DNA from 4 places in the Kluyvera ascorbata genome. Region 1 is predicted to be linked to each of the others. Evidence: predicted binding sites of a transcription regulator. Region 1 holds the regulator's gene; each other region holds the start of a gene.
What was found. The regulator PurR, encoded in region 1, represses purine synthesis genes. The targets are predictions, from matches to a motif close to CANGCAAACGTTTGCNTG.
Positions count from the first base shown of each region.

Region 1 (6,116 bases):
TCGTTAAGGTCGCGGTAATCCTGCAGCAGTATTTCGACATCCAGCCCTTCACAGCGCGCCTGCGCCATTTTTTGCTGCTCCGCTGAAATGGTCACGCCCTTAACGCTCACGCCGTAATTTTTGGCCATAAATTCGGCCAGACCGCCCCAGCCGCAGCCGATATCCAGTACTTTCATGCCGGGTTGGAGCTGTAATTTCTGGCAGATAAGGTCCAGTTTGGCTTCTTGAGCTGCTTCCAGCGTCTGCGCATCTTTCCAGTAGCCACAGGAATACTGCATAAACGGGTCGAGCATGCGGCTAAAGAGATCGTTGCCGAGGTCGTAGTGTTCTTTACCGACCTGCCAGGCACGCTTACGGCTTTGTAGGTTAAAAAGACGCGCGGCGGCAATGCGAAGCGTATCTTTAATATTGTGAGGGAGTTGCGTTTCTAATCCGGCGCGCAGTACCTTGTCGAAAAAGATATCCAGACGATCGCATTCCCACCAACCGTCCATATAACTTTCGCCAAGACCCAGCGAACCTTCTTGTAAAACACGTTTAAACAAACGCGGATTTTTGACTTGAATATCGCAGGAAGCATTGCCGTTAATCTCAATGCCTGCTCGGCTTAGCAGCTCGCTAACGATACGATACCAGTCGTCATCCGGTACATTTACTTCTTCTATACACGATGAGCTCATAGCTTCTCCATCCCGACCTGATGATCAGAACCTTAAAACAGCGTAGACGCTTTTTATGGGTTTGTGAGAAATCTCACGAAATTCGTGAGCCTGCTATCCGACGTAGCACAGAGGAAGGGAAGTATCCCTTGCCGAAAGCCTATCCATGGTCCAACGGGAAGCTATCCTGCTCCCGCTTAATAAGTTAAATCTATATTATTTATGTGATGCGGATCCAGTATAGGACGCTAAGTTTGTTGATTCAACTAAAAATCTTAGCGCCCTAATCATTTCCTGAGATATTGATATCGGTGATGTTTAGGCGTGGGAAGTGGCGTGTTCCATATCGCGTTCAGCGCGGCGCGCGGCCAGCTGAATTTTGTAACCGACGCCAGCAAGCAGCACGGTGACCAACATTACGCTGGTAGTGGTCAACAGCGGCGTCGCAATCAGCGTAGAGACCGCCAGGCTTGCGAGGAAGCACAGTCCTAATTGCAGGGTGTTCTGCAGCGCTGCGGCGCGCCCCGTAGCCTGTGGGAAAGGCTTCAGAGCCTGAGCGACGACGATCGGATAAATAGCACCGTTCGCAATAGCCATTACGCAGAATGGAATCAGCAGGGCAGTCAGCGACGCATTCTCAGCCAGACCTACTGCCCAGGTGCCCACCACGCTCAGCGCGTAGATAACCAAAAGCCATGGCAGCATTTGTGCGCCACGCCATTTCTGCAAGGCCGCGCGACAGCCGTAGCCGCCAATCAGGAAGGCGATGGTTTGCGGTACATAGCTTAGGCCTATCACCGTTGGGCTGTAGCCCATCTCATGCAGAATAAACGGCGAACCGGTAAGCCACGCGAAGAAGCTTGCCGAACAAGCGGCGTAGATAAGTACGTTGCCACGATAGTCTTTGCTGCGTAACAGACGCATAAAGGTGAGCTTCTCTTCGCTCGCGGCGTGCTTTTTGTGCGCCGGTTTCAGGCGGAATGCCGGCAGCATCAGGAGCAGCGTAATAATAAACAGCGTGGCGAAAATAGCCTGCCAGTCAAAGTGTGCCAGCAGCCAGCTACCCAGCAGCGGGGCGAGCGCCGGTGATAGCCCAACCAGCGGCATGATGGTGGCGAAAATACGGTTAGTACGCTGGGCCGGATAGTAATCGGTGACCATGGCCTGCCAGGTCACCGCAGCCGCACAGACGCCAACGGCCTGTACAAAGCGCAGCACCAGCAGCGTGGTGCCATCGCGCACCCACAGCATACCAATGCAGCCAATAGCAAAAATGGTTAACCCAGTCAGCAAAATAGGCTTGCGACCATAGCGATCTGACAGCGGTCCCCACAAAAGCTGCGCGACGGCAAAGCCTGCCAGAAACAGGCTGAGGCTCGCACTGACGGCGGAAGCCGGCGTTTGCAGGTCTTCCTGAATGGCGGCAAAAGCGGGGAGATACATATCGGTGGCCAGAAAGCCTAATACGCTCAATCCCGCGAGCCAGACTAAAAATCCTTTCCCAGGTTGCATAAACTTCGCCCTTTTTATCATGAGTAAACAATGCCGCTGAGTGTAGAGAGTGCATAACGGCTTGTGAAACGCTAATATTTGCGCCATGGATTCAAAATATTTGAAGGCAAAAAATGTGGTCTGAATATTCTCTGGAAGTCGTTGATGCGGTGGCGCGCAACGGCAGCTTTAGCGCCGCGGCGCAGGAACTGCACCGTGTGCCTTCTGCGGTGAGCTACACGGTACGCCAGCTAGAGGAGTGGCTAGCCGTGCCGCTGTTCGAACGTCGTCATCGCGACGTAGAACTGACCCCAGCGGGGGCATGGTTTTTGAAAGAGGGACGTTCTGTTATCAAAAAAATGCAGATCACCCGTCAGCAGTGCCAGCAAATTGCTAACGGTTGGCGAGGGCAGCTGGCGATTGCGGTCGATAATATCGTGAAGCCCCAGCGAACTCGCCAGCTGATCGTCGATTTCTATCGTCATTTCAGCGATGTGGAACTGATTGTTTACCAGGAGGTATTCAACGGCGTCTGGGATGCGCTGGCGGACGGTCGTGTGGAACTGGCGATTGGCGCAACCCAGGCGATTCCGGTCGGTGGCCGTTTCGCTTTCCGTGATATGGGGATGCTCAACTGGCATTGCGTGGTCGCCAGTACGCATCCGTTGGCTCGAATGGACGGTCCACTGAGCGACGACGTGTTGCGCAACTGGCCGTCGCTGGTGCGTGAAGATACGTCGCGATCTCTGCCGAAGCGAACGACCTGGCTGCTCGATAACCAAAAACGCGTGGTCGTGCCGGATTGGGCCTCAGCGGAAACCTGTATCTCGGCGGGGCTTTGTGCGGCGATGGTGCCAGGACATCAGGCGCAGCCGTGGCTGGAAAGCGGAGAGTGGGTCGTGTTACAGCTTGAGAACCCGTTCCCGGATGCCGCCTGTTGTCTGACGTGGCAGCAAAGCGAAGCGTCGCCGGCGCTTAACTGGTTGCTGGAGTATCTGGGGGATAGCGAAACGTTAAATGAAGAGTGGCTGCGGACACCCGAGTAGGGTGTCCGCGGGTCATGCTTAGCGGCGATAGTCGCGGAACGGACCGTCGGCCACGGAACGACGTTCGATAAGGCGCGGATGCACCTCAATCGATTGAGACGTCTCGCGTTTGCTGACGATGCGATCCATCAGCATATTGAAGGCCGTTTCGCCGAGTGAATCTTTCGGCTGATGAATGGTGGTCAGCGCTGGGGTGAAGAAACGTGAGTTGCGCACGTTATCATAGCCGATGAGCGAAATATCCTGCGGCACGCGCAGCCCCATCTCATCTGCCGCACACAGGGCACCCATCGCCATAATGTCCCCGCCGCAGAAGATAGCGGTAGGGCGCGGATGCTGTGACAGAATTTGTTGCATGGCGCGATAACCTGACTCTGGCTCAAAGTCACCCTGCACAATCCAGTTGGCTGGCACGTTAATTTGCGCTTCTTCCATGGCTTTCATAAAGCCCGCAAGACGGCCTGCGCCGGTGTTACGCTCCAGAGGGCCTGGGATCACGCCAATATCGCGGTGTCCGCGCTCAATCAGGTAACGGCCCGCGGTGTAACCACCTTCAAATGCGTTATCAATAACGGAGTCGGTAAAGTCTGCTTTGGCTTCGCCCCAGTCCATGACGACCATCGGGATGTGACGGTACTCTTCCAGCATCGACAGCAGCGACTCTGGGTACTCAGAGCACATGACCAGCAGGCCATCGACGCGCTTTTGCGCCATCATTGACAGGTAGGCGCGCTGCTTTTCCAGGTTGTTCCAGGCGTTACCCAGAATCAGGGTATAGCCTTTCTCAAAGCAGTTTTTCTCAACGGCTTCGATAATTTCGGCAAAGTAGGCCGCTTCGCTGCTGGTCGCCAGTAAACCAATCGATTTGGTATGGTTAACCTTGAGGCTACGGGCAACGGCGCTTGGCGAGTAGTGCAGCTCTTTGATTGCCGCCCAGACGGCTTCACGCGTCTCTTCAGCAACAAAACGCGTCTTGTTAATTACATGTGATACGGTTGTAGTGGAAACGTTTGCGCGCTTCGCTACATCTTTAATAGTTGCCATTCCATTTCACTCCAGACCCTGGCCTGCCCCTGATAAAATCGAAAGGAAAACGTTTGCCTTCACACACCCTGACGCAATTTTATGGATTGCGATTCGCCGGGAAAACGATACAGGACGACAGGAGGGGGTCAATGGCCGGTACGCTTATAAATAAGCGTCGAATTCTGACTTATCCTGGCGCAAAGTGGAAGAGCAAAAAACAACATCCTGCTAAAACTGTGAAGATTTTTGCGCAATACTGTGCAAAAATGAGTTAGCTCAGTTTTGCTGTGGAAATAAAAAGGAGAAAAAATTGATGAGTACCGAACTTAAGCTGTCGCTCTCTACCACCGTTATTACGCTGGCGCTGATCGTCGCTGCCGCGTTGACTGCCGTTCTGCATTAATTCCTCTGCGGGGGAGCGTCCGCTCCCTCCTGTCTGATTGTTACCGAATTCGCAATAATCTTTTGCAGTTTTGTACACTTCTGTTTTTCTGTGATTAATGTCATGCTTTTGCATTATGTCCTTATGCCGCGTCTGTTGTGCGGCCACTCGGAGCTTGAGCATGAAAATTAACTTCCCCTTACTGGCGTTAGCCGTCGGTGCCTTTGGTATCGGCACCACCGAGTTCTCGCCGATGGGGCTTCTGCCGGTCATCGCCAAAGGGGTGGACGTTTCCATTCCTGCCGCCGGGATGCTGATCAGTGCCTATGCGGTCGGCGTCATGGTCGGTGCGCCGTTGATGACGCTGCTGCTTTCGCATCGCGCTCGCCGAAATGCGCTGATTTTCTTAATGGCGATTTTTACTCTCGGCAACGTGCTTTCTGCCATCGCGCCGGATTACACCACGCTGCTGTTGTCGCGCATTATTACCAGCCTTAATCACGGCGCGTTCTTTGGCCTGGGTTCGGTGGTGGCGGCGAGCGTCGTGCCGAAGCACAAACAGGCGAGCGCAGTAGCCACTATGTTTATGGGGCTGACTATCGCGAATATCGGTGGTGTACCTGCCGCGACGTGGCTGGGTGAAACCATCGGCTGGCGTATGTCGTTCCTGGCCACCGCCGGGCTTGGCGTTATCGCGATTCTGGGGCTGTGGTTCTCGCTGCCGAAGGGCGGGGCAGGCGAAAGACCGGACGTGAAGCGTGAACTGTCGGTGCTGGTGCGTCCACAGGTGCTTTCAGCCCTGTTAACCACCGTGCTGGGCGCGGGCGCGATGTTTACACTCTATACCTATATTTCGCCGGTGCTGCGTACCATCACTCACGCGACCCCGGGCTTTATTACCCTGATGCTGGTGCTGATTGGCGTGGGCTTTTCTATCGGTAACTTCCTCGGCGGTAAATTTGCAGACCGCTCGGTGAGCGGGACGCTGAAAGGCTTCCTGGGGCTGCTGATGGTCATAATGCTGGCCATACCTTTCCTTGCGCAAACGCAGGTTGGCGCGGCGTTCAGTATGGTGGTCTGGGGTGCGGCAACCTTCGCGGTGGTGCCACCGTTGCAAATGCGCGTGATGCGCGTGGCTCACGAAGCGCCGGGCCTTTCTTCCTCGGTGAATATCGGGGCGTTCAACCTGGGGAACGCACTGGGTGCGGTTGCGGGTGGGGCGGTTATTTCCGGTGGTCTGGGATATAGCTTTGTACCGGTCATGGGGGCAATAGTGGCAGCCCTGGCCCTGTTGGTGGTTTTTCTGAGCGGACGTTCGCGTGGTGAAGAAGCCCTGGCTCGTCAGTAAAAACAAAAACGCAGAAGGTCTCCCTTCTGCGTGATACGAGATAACCCGGCGAAGCGTTGCGATGCCGGGTTATTTTTGCTTAGGCTGCCAGATTCTTAGCAACGAATTCCCAGTTAACCAGAGCCCAGAAGTGCTCCAGATAGTTTGGACGCGCGTTGCGGTAA
Region 1 covers NZ_CP096201.1:2,639,843-2,645,958, reverse strand. Annotated here, with positions in the region: gene cfa (cyclopropane fatty acyl phospholipid synthase) at 1-680, opposite strand, end outside; gene punC (purine nucleoside transporter PunC) at 978-2,171, opposite strand; gene punR (DNA-binding transcriptional activator PunR) at 2,285-3,196, shown strand; gene purR (HTH-type transcriptional repressor PurR) at 3,215-4,240, opposite strand; gene cydH (cytochrome bd-I oxidase subunit CydH) at 4,536-4,625, shown strand; gene MY052_RS12495 (MFS transporter) at 4,786-5,952, shown strand; gene sodB (superoxide dismutase [Fe]) at 6,032-6,116, opposite strand, start outside.

Region 2 (6,116 bases), 2.1 Mb from region 1:
GATGATCGCCTGCGCGGTTTCAGCATCCAGCTCACGGTTAAAGGCGATGATGCCGCCGAACGCGGAGGTTGGGTCAGTTTTATAAGCGCGGTCGTAAGCGTCAAGAATAGAGGTGCTTACCGCCACGCCGCATGGGTTAGCGTGCTTGACGATAACGCAGGCCGGTTCGTTGAACTCTTTCACACACTCCAGCGCCGCATCGGTATCGGCGATGTTGTTATAAGAAAGCGCTTTACCCTGAACCTGCTGCGCGGTGGCAACGGACGCTTCTTTGACGTTCTCTTCTATATAGAAGGCAGCCTGCTGGTGGCTGTTCTCGCCGTAGCGCATATCCTGTTTCTTAATGAAGTTCAGGTTCAGCGTACGAGGGAAGCGACCGGCGGCTTCTTTGCTTTCGCCGTGGTAAGCCGGAACCATGCTGCCGAAGTAGTTGGCAATCATGCTGTCGTAGGCGGCGGTGTGTTCGAAAGCTTTAATCGCGAGATCGAAACGGGTGTTGAGGGTCAGAGAACCTTCGTTAGCATCCATCTCTTTAATAATGGCGTCGTAGTCGCTGCTCTTCACAACGATAGCCACATCTTTATGGTTCTTGGCGGCGGAGCGCACCATGGTCGGGCCGCCGATATCAATGTTCTCTACTGCATCTTCCAGCGAGCAGCCTTCGCGGGCGACGGTCTCGGCGAACGGATACAGGTTAACGACAACCATATCGATAGGAGCAATGTGGTGCTGTTCCATAATGGCATCGTCCTGGCCGCGACGACCGAGGATGCCACCGTGTACTTTTGGATGCAGGGTCTTTACGCGTCCATCCATCATTTCCGGGAAGCCGGTGTAATCGGAAACTTCGGTCACCGGCAGACCTTTCTCTGCTAACAGGCGCGCAGTGCCACCTGTAGACAGCAGCTCCACACCGCGTGCGGAAAGTGCCTGGGCGAATTCGATGATACCGGCCTTGTCAGAAACACTGAGCAGAGCGCGGCGGACTGGACGACGTTGTTGCATGGTAAATCCCCTGGATTTGACTATTACAGAGAGCGTTAGGTGAATTCTTGCGTAAAAACTCAGCTAACGCCCCTTACGGGGCATCCTTGTTTTGCGGGGGCATTGTAACGAAAACGTTTGCGCAACGCTCGCGAATTTTTCTCTTTACCTCAATTCCATTATTTCATCTCTATAGATGAGGGATAAAACCAGGTGACTCTCGAAAGAGATCCTTATTTTGTGGATAACTCTGTGTGTAAATGGGTATAAGGCGGGGTTCTGCTGGGGATTGCAGCAGTCAGTCATTTTTCTGTCATTTAAGGGTTGCGGCCCCAAGGAAACTCCCTATAATGCGCCTCCATCGACACGGCGGATGTGAATCACTTCACATTAACTAGCCGGGTTGATTGAAGAGAAAAACCTGAAAATGAGGGTTGACTCTGAAAGAGGAAAGCGTAATATACGCCACCTCGCAACAGTGAGCGAAAGCCGTGTTGCACTGCTCTTTAACAATTTATCAGACAATCTGTGTGGGCACTCGAAGATACGGATTCTTAACGTCGCAAGACGATAAATGAATACCAAGTCTCTGAGTGAACACGTAATTCATTACGAAGTTTAATTCACGAGCATCAAACTTAAATTGAAGAGTTTGATCATGGCTCAGATTGAACGCTGGCGGCAGGCCTAACACATGCAAGTCGAACGGTAGCACAGAGAGCTTGCTCTTGGGTGACGAGTGGCGGACGGGTGAGTAATGTCTGGGAAACTGCCCGATGGAGGGGGATAACTACTGGAAACGGTAGCTAATACCGCATAACGTCGCAAGACCAAAGTGGGGGACCTTCGGGCCTCACACCATCGGATGTGCCCAGATGGGATTAGCTGGTTGGTGAGGTAATGGCTCACCAAGGCGACGATCCCTAGCTGGTCTGAGAGGATGACCAGCCACACTGGAACTGAGACACGGTCCAGACTCCTACGGGAGGCAGCAGTGGGGAATATTGCACAATGGGCGCAAGCCTGATGCAGCCATGCCGCGTGTATGAAGAAGGCCTTCGGGTTGTAAAGTACTTTCAGCGAGGAGGAAGGCATTAAGGTTAATAACCTTAGTGATTGACGTTACTCGCAGAAGAAGCACCGGCTAACTCCGTGCCAGCAGCCGCGGTAATACGGAGGGTGCAAGCGTTAATCGGAATTACTGGGCGTAAAGCGCACGCAGGCGGTCTGTCAAGTCGGATGTGAAATCCCCGGGCTCAACCTGGGAACTGCATTCGAAACTGGCAGGCTAGAGTCTTGTAGAGGGGGGTAGAATTCCAGGTGTAGCGGTGAAATGCGTAGAGATCTGGAGGAATACCGGTGGCGAAGGCGGCCCCCTGGACAAAGACTGACGCTCAGGTGCGAAAGCGTGGGGAGCAAACAGGATTAGATACCCTGGTAGTCCACGCCGTAAACGATGTCTATTTGGAGGTTGTTCCCTTGAGGAGTGGCTTCCGGAGCTAACGCGTTAAATAGACCGCCTGGGGAGTACGGCCGCAAGGTTAAAACTCAAATGAATTGACGGGGGCCCGCACAAGCGGTGGAGCATGTGGTTTAATTCGATGCAACGCGAAGAACCTTACCTACTCTTGACATCCAGAGAACTTAGCAGAGATGCTTTGGTGCCTTCGGGAACTCTGAGACAGGTGCTGCATGGCTGTCGTCAGCTCGTGTTGTGAAATGTTGGGTTAAGTCCCGCAACGAGCGCAACCCTTATCCTTTGTTGCCAGCGGTTCGGCCGGGAACTCAAAGGAGACTGCCAGTGATAAACTGGAGGAAGGTGGGGATGACGTCAAGTCATCATGGCCCTTACGAGTAGGGCTACACACGTGCTACAATGGCATATACAAAGAGAAGCGACCTCGCGAGAGCAAGCGGACCTCATAAAGTATGTCGTAGTCCGGATTGGAGTCTGCAACTCGACTCCATGAAGTCGGAATCGCTAGTAATCGTAGATCAGAATGCTACGGTGAATACGTTCCCGGGCCTTGTACACACCGCCCGTCACACCATGGGAGTGGGTTGCAAAAGAAGTAGGTAGCTTAACCTTCGGGAGGGCGCTTACCACTTTGTGATTCATGACTGGGGTGAAGTCGTAACAAGGTAACCGTAGGGGAACCTGCGGTTGGATCACCTCCTTACCTTAAAGAAGCGTTCTTTGAAGTGCTCACACAGATTGTCTGATGAAAAGTAAATAGCAAGGCGTCTTGCGATTGAGACTTCAGTGTCCCCTTCGTCTAGAGGCCCAGGACACCGCCCTTTCACGGCGGTAACAGGGGTTCGAATCCCCTAGGGGACGCCACTTGCTGGTTTGTGAGTGAAAGTCGCCGACCCCAATATCTCAAAACTTACCTTCGGGTGACGTTTGAGATATTTGCTCTTTAAAAATCTGGATCAAGCTGAAAATTGAAACAGCACACTGAATTCTGTTCTCCGTAATAAGAACAGACTGAGGTGTGTTTGAGTCTCTCAAATTTTTGCAGCACGATGATGAATCGAAAGAAACATCTTCGGGTTGTGAGGTTAAGCGACTAAGCGTACACGGTGGATGCCCTGGCAGTCAGAGGCGATGAAGGACGTGCTAATCTGCGATAAGCGTCGGTAAGGTGATATGAACCGTTATAACCGACGATTTCCGAATGGGGAAACCCAGTGTGTTTCGACACACTATCATTACGTGAATACATAGCGTAATGAAGCGAACCGGGGGAACTGAAACATCTAAGTACCCCGAGGAAAAGAAATCAACCGAGATTCCCCCAGTAGCGGCGAGCGAACGGGGAGCAGCCCAGAGCCTGAATCAGCATGTGTGATAGTGGAACGGTATGGAAAGGCCGGCGATACAGGGTGATAGCCCCGTACACAAAATTGCATGTGTTGTGAGCTCGATGAGTAGGGCGGGACACGTGGTATCCTGTCTGAATATGGGGGGACCATCCTCCAAGGCTAAATACTCCTGACTGACCGATAGTGAACCAGTACCGTGAGGGAAAGGCGAAAAGAACCCCGGCGAGGGGAGTGAAAAAGAACCTGAAACCGTGTACGTACAAGCAGTGGGAGCATCCTTCGGGGTGTGACTGCGTACCTTTTGTATAATGGGTCAGCGACTTATATTCTGTAGCAAGGTTAACCGAATAGGGGAGCCGCAGGGAAACCGAGTCTTAACTGGGCGTTAAGTTGCAGGGTATAGACCCGAAACCCGGTGATCTAGCCATGGGCAGGTTGAAGGTTGGGTAACACTAACTGGAGGACCGAACCGACTAATGTTGAAAAATTAGCGGATGACTTGTGGCTGGGGGTGAAAGGCCAATCAAACCGGGAGATAGCTGGTTCTCCCCGAAAGCTATTTAGGTAGCGCCTCGTGAACTCATCTTCGGGGGTAGAGCACTGTTTCGGCTAGGGGGTCATCCCGACTTACCAACCCGATGCAAACTACGAATACCGAAGAATGTTATCACGGGAGACACACGGCGGGTGCTAACGTCCGTCGTGAAGAGGGAAACAACCCAGACCGCCAGCTAAGGTCCCAAAGTCACAGTTAAGTGGGAAACGATGTGGGAAGGCTCAGACAGCCAGGATGTTGGCTTAGAAGCAGCCATCATTTAAAGAAAGCGTAATAGCTCACTGGTCGAGTCGGCCTGCGCGGAAGATGTAACGGGGCTAAACTGTGCACCGAAGCTGCGGCAGCGACACTATGTGTTGTTGGGTAGGGGAGCGTTCTGTAAGCCTGCGAAGGTGTCCTGTGAGGGATGCTGGAGGTATCAGAAGTGCGAATGCTGACATAAGTAACGATAATGCGGGTGAAAAACCCGCACGCCGGAAGACCAAGGGTTCCTGTCCAACGTTAATCGGGGCAGGGTGAGTCGACCCCTAAGGCGAGGCCGAAAGGCGTAGTCGATGGGAAACAGGTTAATATTCCTGTACTTGGTGTTACTGCGAAGGGGGGACGGAGAAGGCTATGTTAGCCGGGCGACGGTTGTCCCGGTTTAAGCATGTAGGCGGGAAGTTTAGGTAAATCCGGACTTCTTTTAACGCTGAGGTGTGATGACGAGGCACTACGGTGCTGAAGTAACAAATGCCCTGCTTCCAGGAAAAGCCTCTAAGCATCAGGTAACATCAAATCGTACCCCAAACCGACACAGGTGGTCAGGTAGAGAATACCAAGGCGCTTGAGAGAACTCGGGTGAAGGAACTAGGCAAAATGGTGCCGTAACTTCGGGAGAAGGCACGCTGATATGTAGGTGAAGTGATTTACTCATGGAGCTGAAATCAGTCGAAGATACCAGCTGGCTGCAACTGTTTATTAAAAACACAGCACTGTGCAAACACGAAAGTGGACGTATACGGTGTGACGCCTGCCCGGTGCCGGAAGGTTAATTGATGGGGTTAGCGGCAACGCGAAGCTCTTGATCGAAGCCCCGGTAAACGGCGGCCGTAACTATAACGGTCCTAAGGTAGCGAAATTCCTTGTCGGGTAAGTTCCGACCTGCACGAATGGCGTAATGATGGCCAGGCTGTCTCCACCCGAGACTCAGTGAAATTGAACTCGCTGTGAAGATGCAGTGTACCCGCGGCAAGACGGAAAGACCCCGTGAACCTTTACTATAGCTTGACACTGAACACTGGTCCTTGATGTGTAGGATAGGTGGGAGGCTTTGAAGCGCGGACGCCAGTTCGTGTGGAGCCAACCTTGAAATACCACCCTTTAATGGCTGGTGTTCTAACGTAGACCCGTAATCCGGGTTGCGGACAGTGTCTGGTGGGTAGTTTGACTGGGGCGGTCTCCTCCTAAAGAGTAACGGAGGAGCACGAAGGTTAGCTAATCCTGGTCGGACATCAGGAGGTTAGTGCAAAGGCATAAGCTAGCTTGACTGCGAGAGTGACGGCTCGAGCAGGTGCGAAAGCAGGTCTTAGTGATCCGGTGGTTCTGTATGGAAGGGCCATCGCTCAACGGATAAAAGGTACTCCGGGGATAACAGGCTGATACCGCCCAAGAGTTCATATCGACGGCGGTGTTTGGCACCTCGATGTCGGCTCATCACATCCTGGGGCTGAAGTAGGTCCCAAGGGTATGGCTGTTCGCCATTTAAAGT
Region 2 covers NZ_CP096201.1:4,739,856-4,745,971, reverse strand. Annotated here, with positions in the region: gene purH (bifunctional phosphoribosylaminoimidazolecarboxamide formyltransferase/IMP cyclohydrolase) at 1-1,005, opposite strand, end outside; rRNA gene MY052_RS22660 (16S ribosomal RNA) at 1,625-3,164, shown strand; tRNA gene MY052_RS22655 (tRNA-Glu) at 3,250-3,325, shown strand; rRNA gene MY052_RS22650 (23S ribosomal RNA) at 3,545-6,116, shown strand, end outside.
Region 2: a site for PurR is predicted at 1,112-1,129, ahead of purH (bifunctional phosphoribosylaminoimidazolecarboxamide formyltransferase/IMP cyclohydrolase). Genes of this name have one in related genera too.

Region 3 (6,116 bases), 2.0 Mb from region 1:
TTTCCGACCGCTATGGCCGTGAAAAAACCATGTTTATCGCCTTTGCCCTTGAAGGGGGAGCGATGATGCTGTGGCTGGCCTGTCGAGACGATCCGATGCTGTTTGTGCTGCTTTCCGGGGTCGTATTCTTCGGCTGGGGCGAGATCTTTTCGCTGTTCCCTTCTACGTTGACTGACACGTTTGGCAGCGAAAATGCCGCTTCGAACTACGGCTGGCTGTATATCTCGCAGGGGATTGGCTCCATTTTCGGTGGGCCGCTGGCCGCGTTGCTGTATCAGCACACTCAAGGGTGGCATGTCGTCTTTGGCTGTGCGATTGCTCTTGATTTCATCACGGCTGGGCTGGCACTGTGGGTGCTGAAACCCTGGCGTGCGCGCTTTATTCGCCAGCACAGTTAATTGCGGAGCACTCTATGACGGTCACGACATCGGAACCCACGCCGCTTCTTGCGCATTCGGAACGAGTATTTCAGCAACTGAGGCAGGAGATTTATCAGTTTATCCTGCTACCCGGCGATCGCTTTACGGAGGTGGAGATCGCCCGGCGGCTGGGATGTTCCCGCACGCCGGTTCGCGAGGCGCTGCTGTTGCTGCAAAACGAGGGGCTGGTCAGACGCTGCCTGCGTAACGGCTGGGAAGTGTTCCCCATTGATTTCGATGTCTACGAAGACCTGTACGAAACGCGCGCGCTGATTGAAGCCAATTCGGTGCGCAGTTTGTGCAGCTCGACGTCAGCAAAAGTGAACCGGCAGGTGCTCACCAGACTGAAGGCTATCTGGCAGGTTGCGCCGGAAATCGAGCTGGCGTGTGATGATATCGCTTCGCTGGATGAGCAGTTTCACCTGGCGCTAACCGAGGCAGCAGGCAATCGGGAATTGACGGCGATTCTGACCAATATCACCAACCGCATTCGCATTATGCGGCGGCTCGATTTTGAATATGAAACCCGAATAACCCAGACTTACAAAGAGCATGCTGAGCTGCTGGAGGCCATTGAACAGCGTGACGAAGTGCGAGCAGTAGCGCTGATCGTCGCGCATATTCAGGACGCCTACAAAGGTGCCAGCACTATCACTCTGCGACGCTTGCAGGATGTGCGGGTTAAGCAAATTTTGTAACCGAGGCTATCCGTCATTTTTATCGGAGGTGGGCATAATCGGCGGTTTTCCCGTCGCCGCCCGCTTCCAATTCATTTCGTCGAGAGTCCGCCGCTACGTTCTGCACATATTTCGCACTCTTGAGGTAGCGCAGCACGACATCCTCATTTAATCAAATACTGCTAAAAAACCTGGCTTCGGTAGGGCTTTTTCAAGCCGGTGGAAGCCGCCATCTGGCTCGCGTCGATGGCAACCGCTACAATGCGCGTTTTGCCATGGAGAGACATCATGACCAGCCTGAATCGAATGCTGTCGGTACTGGATTTGTTCACTGCCGCACGCCCCGTATGGGAAGCCGACCGCATCGTCGAAGCGCTGGGATGTTCAACTCCCACTGGCTACCGCTACCTGAAAGAGCTGATGTTGGCTGGTCTGTTGCAGCGTTTTAACGGCGGTTTCTACGCCCTTGGCCCGCGTATCACGCTGCTGGATTATGTTATTCGCAGCACTGACCCGCTGCTGGCGGCGAGTATCCCGCAGATGCGTGAACTGGTGACGCTGACAGGCTGCCACTGCACACTCTCCAGACTTGATGGCGATGTGTTTCTCGACCTGCACCACGAATGTTCGAATCAGGAGATTGCGCTGATTTATGGCCGCGGTCGCCCGCGCCCGATGTTTTCCGGCAGCGCGCCAAAAGTGGTGATAGCCAACCAAACCTCGAAGCAGCAGCGTGGGTTGTTCGAACGTTGTCGTGAAGAGGTTCTGGCCGCAGGTCTGGGTGAAACGGAAGAGGCGTTTCTTAAGCGGATGCAGCAGATTCGCAAAGCGGGCTGCTACCGCGCCGATGAGGAGCTGGCGGTCGGGGTATCGTCGCTGTCGGTGCCTGTGCGTTTTGCGCCGAAAGAACACTGCGCCGCGCTGGCACTGGTGTCATCGACCCAACATTTTGCGCAAAGCAACGTGGGGGAGTGGCAGGACAAACTCAAAAAAGCGGCCCGGCGTATTGCGTTGGCCTTAGGCGGGGAATAGCCGCGCCCTGATAATAAAAAACCCCGCCGCGGCGGGGTTTTTTGTATTTAGTAGAGCGCAACCGGCCATTCTGGCGGCGTCTGGCTCATCACTTCAACCATCACATCTTTGATATTGTTAAAGATAGTGGAGATTTCTACCAGGGTGATACCGAGCAAACTGGTTGCGAACCAGCAGGCGGCCGCAAGACCCAGCATGCTGCAAATAGCGCCCAGACCGATGTAATCGGCTTTACGAAGTTTGATTTTCAGGGTACTAGCAACGAACATCAGCACCGCGCTGGTTAATGGCCAACGTAACAGCGTAACGCCTGCGGTAAGTGAAAGCATGGGACCTTTTCCTCAGAGATAAACAACAAGCTGCCCGGACAGCACTTGTGTATGAGGCACTGGGCGCTCTGGCTATCTGAAGGCATTCACAAATTGAGTGAAACAGCGTTTCTGTTTCATATCATAGTGTGAACTATATCACGTTTGCTGTTTTATTCACCAGAGGTAAACGCAGGATTTTTGTCAATTCAATAACCCCGATCAAAGCATGGATAAGGCCGCCACAGCCGGTGTGGCAGCCTGAATGCGTATTAGGCGGAGATATGGTGACGGTAGTCCGTCGGCGTGCGATCGAACTCGCGGCGGAATACGCGCGAGAAGGTCTGCTGCGAGACGTAGCCGAGATCCATGGCGATATCAAAGATGGGACGCTGGGTGGTGCGCAACGCTTCTGCGGCAAGCAGCAGGCGTCGCTGGCGGATATAGTCGCCTAGCGTCTGATGCATCACGGTGCGGAACATTCTTTGCAGATACCACTTAGAGTAGCCGGACTTGCGGGCCACGATATCGATATTAAGCGGTTGATCGATATGTTCATCTATCCATTCAATTAGCGTCTGAATAATTTCCCGATGGGACATAAGGCTCTCCCCGTTGTCTATTTTCGCGTCGATTTCTGTTCTGTCGGCGAGTATAATTCCTCAAGTTAACTTGAGGTAAAGCGGATTATGGAAAAAAAATCGACGAGAATAAAAACGCTGCTTTCACCGGGTGAAGTAGCGAAACGAACTGGCGTTGCGGTCTCAGCGCTGCATTTTTATGAAAGCAAAGGGCTAATTCGTAGCACGAGAAATAGTGGTAATCAGCGACGCTATAAGCGTGATGTTTTGCGTTACGTGGCGATTATCAAAATTGCCCAGCGGTTAGGGATCCCGCTCGGCACTATCGGTGAATCGCTGAGCGTTCTGCCGGAAAACCACACGCTGGGGCCGAAAGACTGGAAGCATTTCACCACCCAATGGCGCGAAGAACTGGATAAACGCATCCACGCGATGGAAGCCTTACGCGACCAACTGAACGGCTGCATCGGCTGCGGCTGCATGTCGTTGCGCGACTGCCCGCTGCGTAATCCCGGCGATAAACTGGGGGAAGAGGGGACCGGCGCTCGTTTGCTGGAAGATGAGTAATCCTTATTCATTCTTCCTCTGATAATTGCGACATTTTTGCCATAGAAATGTTGCTGGATTGCGCATGAACGATAACGTTTGCGCATGGGTTGACCAATTCTCCATCGGCATTCGTTAATTTTCATAAACCAGGGCAAACTTCTGTTGAAAAAAGGGGCATAAAAGCCAGATAATCGTTTGCCTTCAAATTTCGGACGCATCTTACGCCGGAAATGAGCGGGTCAACCTTATCTCGCACACGCCGAGGATAAGGAATTCCGAATATCGTTTTGTCTGCGCGGAGTTAATCGTTTGCTTTTTTGTGGCTCCCCTATTGCCGCAAGTAGCACATGGAGATGACGCTTAGCTGGCAGTGGATGTTCCACCACGCAGACGAACGAATGATAAAAACTCTCAGGGGATGTTTTCTATGTCTACGCCTTCAGCGCGTACCGGCGGTTCGTTAGACGCCTGGTTTAAAATTTCTGCACGTGGTAGCTCCGTTCGTCAGGAGATTGTCGCCGGTCTTACTACCTTCCTGGCGATGGTTTACTCGGTGATCGTGGTGCCGGGCATGCTGGGTAAAGCCGGTTTCCCACCGGCTGCGGTCTTCGTGGCAACCTGTCTGGTGGCCGGTGTCGGTTCTATCGTGATGGGCCTGTGGGCAAACCTGCCGCTGGCTATCGGCTGTGCGATTTCACTGACCGCCTTTACCGCCTTTAGCCTGGTGCTGGGCCAGCACATCAGCATTCCGGTTGCGCTGGGCGCGGTATTCCTGATGGGTGTACTGTTTACCATCATCTCTGCTTCCGGTATTCGTAGCTGGATTTTGCGCAATCTGCCGCAGGGCATTGCGCACGGTACGGGCATTGGTATCGGCCTGTTCCTGCTGCTGATCGCCGCGAACGGCGTTGGCATGGTGGTGAAAAACCCACTGGACGGCCTGCCGGTTGCGCTGGGTCAGTTCGATAGCTTCCCGGTTATCATGACGCTGGTCGGTCTGGCGATGATTATCGGTCTGGAGAAACTGAAGGTACCGGGCGGCATTCTGCTGACCATCATTGGTGTCTCCATCGTGGGTCTGATTTTCGATCCAAACGTGCACTTCTCCGGCGTGTTCGCCATGCCATCGCTGAGCGATGACCAGGGCAACTCGCTGATTGGTAGCCTCGATATTATGGGCGCGCTGAACCCGGTTGTACTGCCAAGCGTACTGGCGCTGGTGATGACCGCCGTGTTTGACGCCACCGGTACTATCCGCGCGGTAGCCGGTCAGGCAAACCTGCTGGATAAAGACGGCCAGATCATTAACGGCGGCAAAGCGCTGACCACTGACTCCCTGAGCAGCGTGTTCTCTGCGGTTGTGGGTGCATCCCCGGCGGCGGTGTACATCGAGTCCGCAGCGGGTACGGCGGCAGGTGGTAAAACCGGCTTAACGGCAATCACCGTTGGCATCCTGTTCCTGCTGATTCTGTTCCTCTCTCCGCTCTCTTACCTGGTTCCAGGCTATGCGACCGCACCTGCGCTGATGTACGTCGGCCTGCTGATGCTGAGCAACGTGGCGCGTATCGACTTCAACGACTTCGTTGACGCGATGTCTGGTCTTATCACCGCGGTGATGATCGTGCTGACCTGTAACATCGTTACCGGCATCATGATTGGCTTCGCGACGCTGGTGGTTGGCCGCGTGGTTTCAGGCGAATGGCGCAAGCTGAACATCGGCACCGTAGTGATTGCGGCGGCGTTGGTTATCTTCTATGCGGGCGGCTGGGCGATTTAATCTCCTACCCTCGCAGAAAAAACCCGCCTGATGGCGGGTTTTTTGTTTGTCGCTTGGCCGGGCTACAGGTCTGGACTTTTTTTCTATTTTCAGCCACCTCTCGTTTCCTTTTGCGTTAATCTGGGTAACGTAAACTCGGAAGCACGACGCTTCATGTTTTGAATAATAAGACAACGCTGTAAACAGGGAACGCATGGAAATATTCTTCACTATACTCATCATGACCCTCGTGGTTTCGCTCTCCGGGGTGGTTACGCGCGTAATGCCCTTCCAGATCCCACTACCTTTAATGCAAATCGCCATCGGCGCGCTGCTGGCGTGGCCAACGTTTGGTTTGCACGTTGAATTTGACCCGGAACTGTTCCTCGTTCTGTTCATTCCGCCGCTGCTGTTTGCCGACGGCTGGAAAACGCCGACGCGCGAGTTTATTGAGCACGGGCGAGAGATCCTCGGGCTGGCGCTGGCATTAGTGCTGGTGACGGTCGTAGGGATTGGCTTCCTGATCTACTGGATTGTGCCAGGTATACCGCTGATTCCAGCCTTTGCGCTGGCGGCTGTACTCTCGCCGACCGATGCCGTGGCGCTATCCGGGATTGTCGGTGAGGGGCGCATTCCGAAAAAAATCATGGGGATTCTGCAAGGCGAGGCGCTGATGAACGACGCCTCTGGCCTGGTGTCGCTGAAGTTTGCCGTCGCGGTGGCGATGGGCACGATGGTCTTTACCGTCGGCGGTGCGACGATGGAATTCCTCAAAGTGGCAATCGGCGGCATTC
Region 3 covers NZ_CP096201.1:4,671,262-4,677,377, reverse strand. Annotated here, with positions in the region: gene oxlT (oxalate/formate MFS antiporter) at 1-398, shown strand, start outside; gene MY052_RS22370 (GntR family transcriptional regulator) at 413-1,117, shown strand; gene MY052_RS22365 (IclR family transcriptional regulator) at 1,385-2,128, shown strand; gene MY052_RS22360 (YjcB family protein) at 2,176-2,457, opposite strand; gene soxS (superoxide response transcriptional regulator SoxS) at 2,709-3,038, opposite strand; gene soxR (redox-sensitive transcriptional activator SoxR) at 3,126-3,584, shown strand; gene MY052_RS22345 (NCS2 family permease) at 3,994-5,343, shown strand; gene MY052_RS22340 (Na+/H+ antiporter) at 5,537-6,116, shown strand, end outside.
Region 3: a site for PurR is predicted at 3,751-3,768, ahead of MY052_RS22345 (NCS2 family permease). Genes of this name have one in related genera too.

Region 4 (6,116 bases), 1.3 Mb from region 1:
TGCACACTGTCATCACGGACACCAATATCTCAGGATGGAACCATGAAACCCCTTCTCCCCGCGCTCGTTGTATTTTTCTTGATGGGCTGTGCCAGCACACCGTCAAAGCCACAAACGCATAGCAGTAACGAAACCCTTTCATCGCTGGATTACCAGGAGTGCATTCAGGCCGCAATGAGCGGCAACGGCCAGGCGAGCGATGAAAAATGCGGTAAGGTTCTAAAGGCTTCTCGCTGAATCTGTAATAAGAGCGAGCAGAAAAACGACGAACTTCGTATTAGAAATATTCATATAACCGGGCATCAAAGCAGGGTTATGGTCCCGTCAGGCACAATACGTGCGTTCCAGCCATAAGACTGATTTATGTGCGCGCGCTGGCAGGGAGCCATATTGTGTATTACGTTTAAATCACACGTACTTACACAATGGAATGACCATGAACGCTCTCCGTTATCTCGACTTCGGCGCTTCGCGCGATCTGCTACTGCTAATCGCCCGTATCGCCATCGTGCTGCTGTTTATTCTTTTCGGCTATCCCAAAATGCTTCACTTCGACGGGACGGTACAATATATGGCGGCGTCGGGCGCACCGATGCCTTCCCTCGCCGCCATTATTGCCATTGTGATGGAAGTGCCTGCCGTTATCCTGGTGATTCTGGGCTTCTTTACCCGTCCGCTGGCGGTGCTTTTTATCTTCTACACTCTGGGGACGGCGGTGATTGGCCACCACTTCTGGAACATGACCGGTGATGCGGTGATGCCAAACATGATTAACTTCTACAAGAACGTCAGTATTTCAGGCGCGTTCCTGCTGCTGGCGATTGCCGGGCCGGGGAAAATTTCGTTAGATAGGCGTTGATGGTTTGTCTGAAGGCACTATGCTTATCAGGCATAAAAAAAGGCCGCATACGCGGCCTTTTTTGCATCTTACGGTTAGCGATTACGCGTAAACCGGGAAGCGAGCGCAGATATCCAGCACTTTCGCTTTGACGCTTTCGATGACAGATTCATCGTTGATGTTGTCCAGCACATCACACATCCAGCCGGCCAGCTCTTTCACTTCAGCTTCTTTGAAGCCGCGGCGAGTTACCGCTGGGGAACCGATACGGATACCGGAAGTCACGAACGGGCTCTTAGGATCGTTCGGTACGCTGTTTTTGTTAACGGTGATGTTAGCGCGGCCCAGCGCGGCATCAGCTTCTTTACCGGTCAGGTTTTTATCCACCAGGTCCAGCAGGAACAGGTGGTTTTCAGTACCGCCAGAAACCACTTTGTAGCCGCGGTTCAGGAACACTTCCACCATCGCTTTAGCGTTTTTAGCAACCTGCTGCTGGTAAACTTTGAACTCTGGCTCCATCGCTTCTTTCAGCGCAACCGCTTTACCGGCGATCACGTGCATCAGTGGGCCACCCTGCGCGCTTGGGAACACGGCGGAGTTCAGTTTTTTGTACAGCTCTTCGCTGCCGTCTTTCGCCAGGATCAGGCCACCGCGTGGACCCGCCAGGGTTTTGTGAGTGGTCGTGGTCACAACGTGTGCGTGTGGAACCGGGTTCGGGTAAACGCCTGCGGCAATCAGACCGGCAACGTGTGCCATGTCGACGAACAGGTAAGCACCGATGCTGTCTGCGATTTCACGCATTTTTGCCCAGTCTACAACGCCGGAGTAAGCAGAGAAGCCACCGATGATCATTTTCGGTTTGTGGGTCTGAGCCAGCTTAGCCATCTCGTCGTAGTCAATTTTACCGGACTCATCAATACCGTAAGGGATGATGTTGTACAGTTTGCCGGAGAAGTTAACCGGGGAGCCGTGAGTCAGGTGGCCACCCTGCGCCAGGTTCATACCCAGCACGGTATCGCCCGGCTGCAGCAGCGCGGTGTAGACAGCGAAGTTAGCCTGAGAGCCGGAGTGCGGCTGCACGTTAGCGTAGTCTGCGCCAAACAGTTCTTTCGCACGGTCAATCGCCAGCTGTTCAACGATATCAACGTATTCGCAACCGCCGTAGTAGCGTTTGCCTGGGTAACCTTCAGCGTATTTGTTGGTCAGCTGAGAACCCTGCGCCTGCATAACGCGCGGGCTGGTGTAGTTTTCGGAGGCGATCAGTTCGATGTGCTCTTCCTGACGTACTTTTTCCTGCTCCATAGCCTGCCACAGTTCGGCATCATAATCGGCAATGTTCATTTCACGCTTTAACATCCGCATCTCCTGACTCAGCTAACAATTAAATTTTGGCCTGAAAAGGCAGTCCAATTGGACAACGGCCAACAGTATAACTGATTAGTTCTGCGATAACAGGTCTTGACAAACGAAATTACGCAAACGTTTACCTCCGCGCCACACAAGGGGTTGAGGAATAAAGGGCTACGACAGGGAAACGGATTTCTTTTCAGGATTGTGATGTGAATAATTCAAGTTGTAACCGCAATAGCGCATTCCTTCAAAGAACCATTTACAAAGCAGGGGTATTTTTATAAGATGCATTTAACATGCAACATTAGATAACATTGAAAGGAAGACCTGCCATGCTAGACGCTCAAACCATCGCCACCGTAAAAGCCACTATTCCCCTGCTGGTTGAAACTGGACCAAAGCTCACCGCCCACTTTTATGATCGGATGTTCACCCACAATCCGGAGCTGAAAGAGATTTTCAATATGAGCAACCAGCGTAACGGCGACCAGCGTGAAGCGCTGTTTAACGCCATTGCCGCCTACGCCAGCAATATTGAAAATCTGCCTGCACTGCTGCCAGCGGTAGAGAAAATTGCCCAGAAGCACACCAGCTTCCAGATTAAGCCGGAGCAGTACAACATCGTAGGTGCGCATCTGCTGGCGACGCTGGATGAGATGTTTAGCCCGGGCCAGGAAGTGCTGGACGCCTGGGGCAAAGCCTACGGTGTGCTGGCGGGCGTGTTTATCAACCGCGAAGCCGAGATTTATCAGGATAACGCCAGCAAAACCGGCGGTTGGGAAGGCACCCGCGCCTTCCGCATCGTGAAAAAGACGCCGCGCAGTGCACTTATCACCAGCTTCGAGATGGAACCGGTGGACGGTCAGCCAGTTGCGGATTATCAGCCGGGCCAGTATCTGGCGGTATGGCTGAAGCCGGAAGGCTTCGAGTATCAGGAAATTCGTCAGTACTCTCTGACCCGTAAACCAGACGGTAAAGGCTACCGCATTGCCGTGAAACGTGAAAACGGCGGTCAGGTATCGAACTGGCTGCATAACGCAGCAAAAGAAGGTGATGTAGTCTATCTGGCTGCACCTGCTGGCGACTTCTTCCTGAACGTCACCCCGCAGACGCCGGTCACGCTGATTTCCGGCGGCGTGGGGCAAACGCCGATGCTGGCGATGCTGGATACGTTGTCTAAAAACCACCACCCAGCGCAGGTTAACTGGTTCCATGCAGCCGAAAATGGCGACGTTCACGCCTTTGCCGATGAGGTGAAAACGCTGGGTAGCGCGCTGCCTGACTTCACGTCGCACCTGTGGTATCGCACCCCGACCGACGCAGACCGCCAGTCCAACGCATTCGACAGCGAAGGACTGATGACGCTCTCAACACTTGCCGATAAGTTGCGTGACCCGCAGATGCAATTCTATCTGTGCGGCCCGGTTGCCTTTATGCAGCACGCGGCAAAACAGCTGGTTGCCTTAGGCGTCAACGCCGAGCGTATTCATTACGAATGCTTCGGCCCGCATAAAGTCCTGTAATCTTTTCTTTCCGAGCGGGTAGTTTTCTACCCGCTCACCGCACCAGACTCTCTTCATTAACGCTCTCCCGAGTCAAAAAATAGGGTATTCAACTGTGTTATCATTGATAACTTCTCCCATTATTTTTCCTTTGGTGACTTATTGTTATGCAACAGCCCGTTGTGCGCGTTGGAGAATGGCTGGTCACGCCTTCAGTTAATCAAATCAGCCGGCCCGGACGCCAGCTCACCCTCGAACCTCGGTTAATCGATCTATTAATGTATTTCGCCCGTCACCCGGGGGAAGTACTGAGTCGTGACGAACTCATTGATAACATCTGGATGCGTAATATCGTCACCAGTCACGTGGTCACTCAGAGTATTTCAGAGCTGCGTAAGTCGCTGCGCGACGGCGGAGACAGCAACGCTGAATACATTATTACCGTACCCAAACGCGGTTATCAGTTAACGGCAGCGGTCACCTGGCTTGATGAGTCCGACATAAAAGATGAAACGCAGGTACCTCTGGATGCGACCGCCCCCGAGATAGCGCCGGTCGTCCCGACGCAAAAACCGTCTGTACAAGCGCCACCCACGCAGAAAAATCGCCGCTGGTTTGCCAACTTCTGGACCCAGTGCGCCTTTTTACTGTCGCTTGGCGTGCTGATTGCCATGGTCCTGTTGACCATAGTCCGCCCGCACCCACAGGTGACGCGTTCGCATCTGCTGCTTAACCCGCGTGATATTGACGTACGCTTTGAGCCCGGATCCTCCTGTAATAACTGGGTCTCTCAGCAGTCTTATGCCATCGGTCTCGGGACGTTGATTACCACCTCGCTGAACACTTACTCAACCTTTATGGTTCATGACAAAACCAACTATAACGTCAATGAACCCAGCAGTTCGGGTAAGACGCTGACCATCAGCTTTGTTAACCAGCGCCACTATCGCGCCCAGCAATGCTTTATGTCCGTCCTGCTGGTCGACAACGCCGATGCTTCCACGATGCTCGATAAACGCTACTTCGTGACCGACAGTAACCTCGTTTCCATCCAGAGCGATCTCTTCGATAGCCTCTCCAGCGTCCTGGCACAGCCGTGGCCTGAAGACATGCAGAAGCAGCTGACGCGGCTTAAGCTGCCTGAAGCACAGTCGTTGGCGCAGTTTTACCAGGCGTTGCAACTGGTGTCGATTGGCGATGCGCCATCGTTAAACAAGGCCAGCACTCTGCTCGACAGCATTATTAAATCTTCACCGGGTTTCTCGTACGCCTCCGCACAAAAAACAATGGTGGATGTATTACGCCAATCTCAGCAGCCTTTTGATAACCAGCAGTTGGCAGCGCTGAATGAAGAATTAACGCGCGTGGAGCAGATACCGGAAATTCAAAACAGCGCCGTGCTTTATCGCATTAAAGCTATCGATTATTTAAGTAAAGGCCACGTTGATAATGCTTATGACGCCATCAATAAAAGCATTGCGCTGGAGATGTCATGGCTCAACTACGTGCTGCTCGGTAAGGCTTATGAAATGAAAGGCGAGAGTCGACTGGCGGCAGATGCGTATATTACGGCATTCAATTTGCGCCCTGGCGAGAACACGCTGTATTGGATTCAAAACGGCGTATTCCAGACGTCGATAGAAAAAATAGTCCCTTATTTGCAGACATTTTTAATCAATGAGTAATCGTTAGCCAGACTATTCGATTATTCTGGTTAAATAATCAATTTCTTAATGTAATATTGATGTTGCCGCAAGGTGTTAATTGTTACCTTGCAGCAACATCAAGCTCCGCAAGATACCACCACCTAACCATTTGTAATTAGTCGTCATTTACCTTTTCCTGATATAAAGTTTTTATCCTGATGTGTTACGCGAAAAAGGTAAAGACCTCATCTTTTCTGTGTTTGTTTTAATTTCACTTTTACTTTAGGACTTCTCTTAGCCTGCTCAGTAATAATTGCCATCAGTTGGTCGGGTCACTTGGTATTACTCATTCAGCGATCCGGTCCTAAAAATACTGTTCAGGAGAAACGAACATGAGTTCTGCCAAGAAGATCGGGCTATTTGCCTGTACCGGCGTTGTTGCCGGGAATATGATGGGGAGCGGTATTGCACTATTACCCGCGAACCTCGCCAGCATCGGTGGTATTGCTATTTGGGGCTGGGTTATTTCTATTATTGGTGCCATGTCACTGGCTTACGTTTACGCCCGACTGGCGACAAAAAACCCGCAGCAGGGTGGACCAATTGCGTACGCTGGCGAATTATCTCCGGCTTTCGGTTTCCAGACAGGCGTACTTTATTATCACGCCAACTGGATCGGTAACCTGGCTATCGGTATTACTGCTGTCTCCTATTTATCTACCTACTTCCCAGTTCTCAATAACCCGATTCCTGCCGGTATCGCGTGTATCGCCATCGTGT
Region 4 covers NZ_CP096201.1:1,319,352-1,325,467, reverse strand. Annotated here, with positions in the region: gene MY052_RS06280 (ChiQ/YbfN family lipoprotein) at 43-237, shown strand; gene MY052_RS06275 (DoxX family protein) at 437-859, shown strand; gene glyA (serine hydroxymethyltransferase) at 941-2,194, opposite strand; gene hmpA (NO-inducible flavohemoprotein) at 2,521-3,711, shown strand; gene cadC (lysine decarboxylation/transport transcriptional activator CadC) at 3,858-5,375, shown strand; gene cadB (cadaverine/lysine antiporter) at 5,729-6,116, shown strand, end outside.
Region 4: a site for PurR is predicted at 2,311-2,328, ahead of glyA (serine hydroxymethyltransferase). Genes of this name have one in related genera too.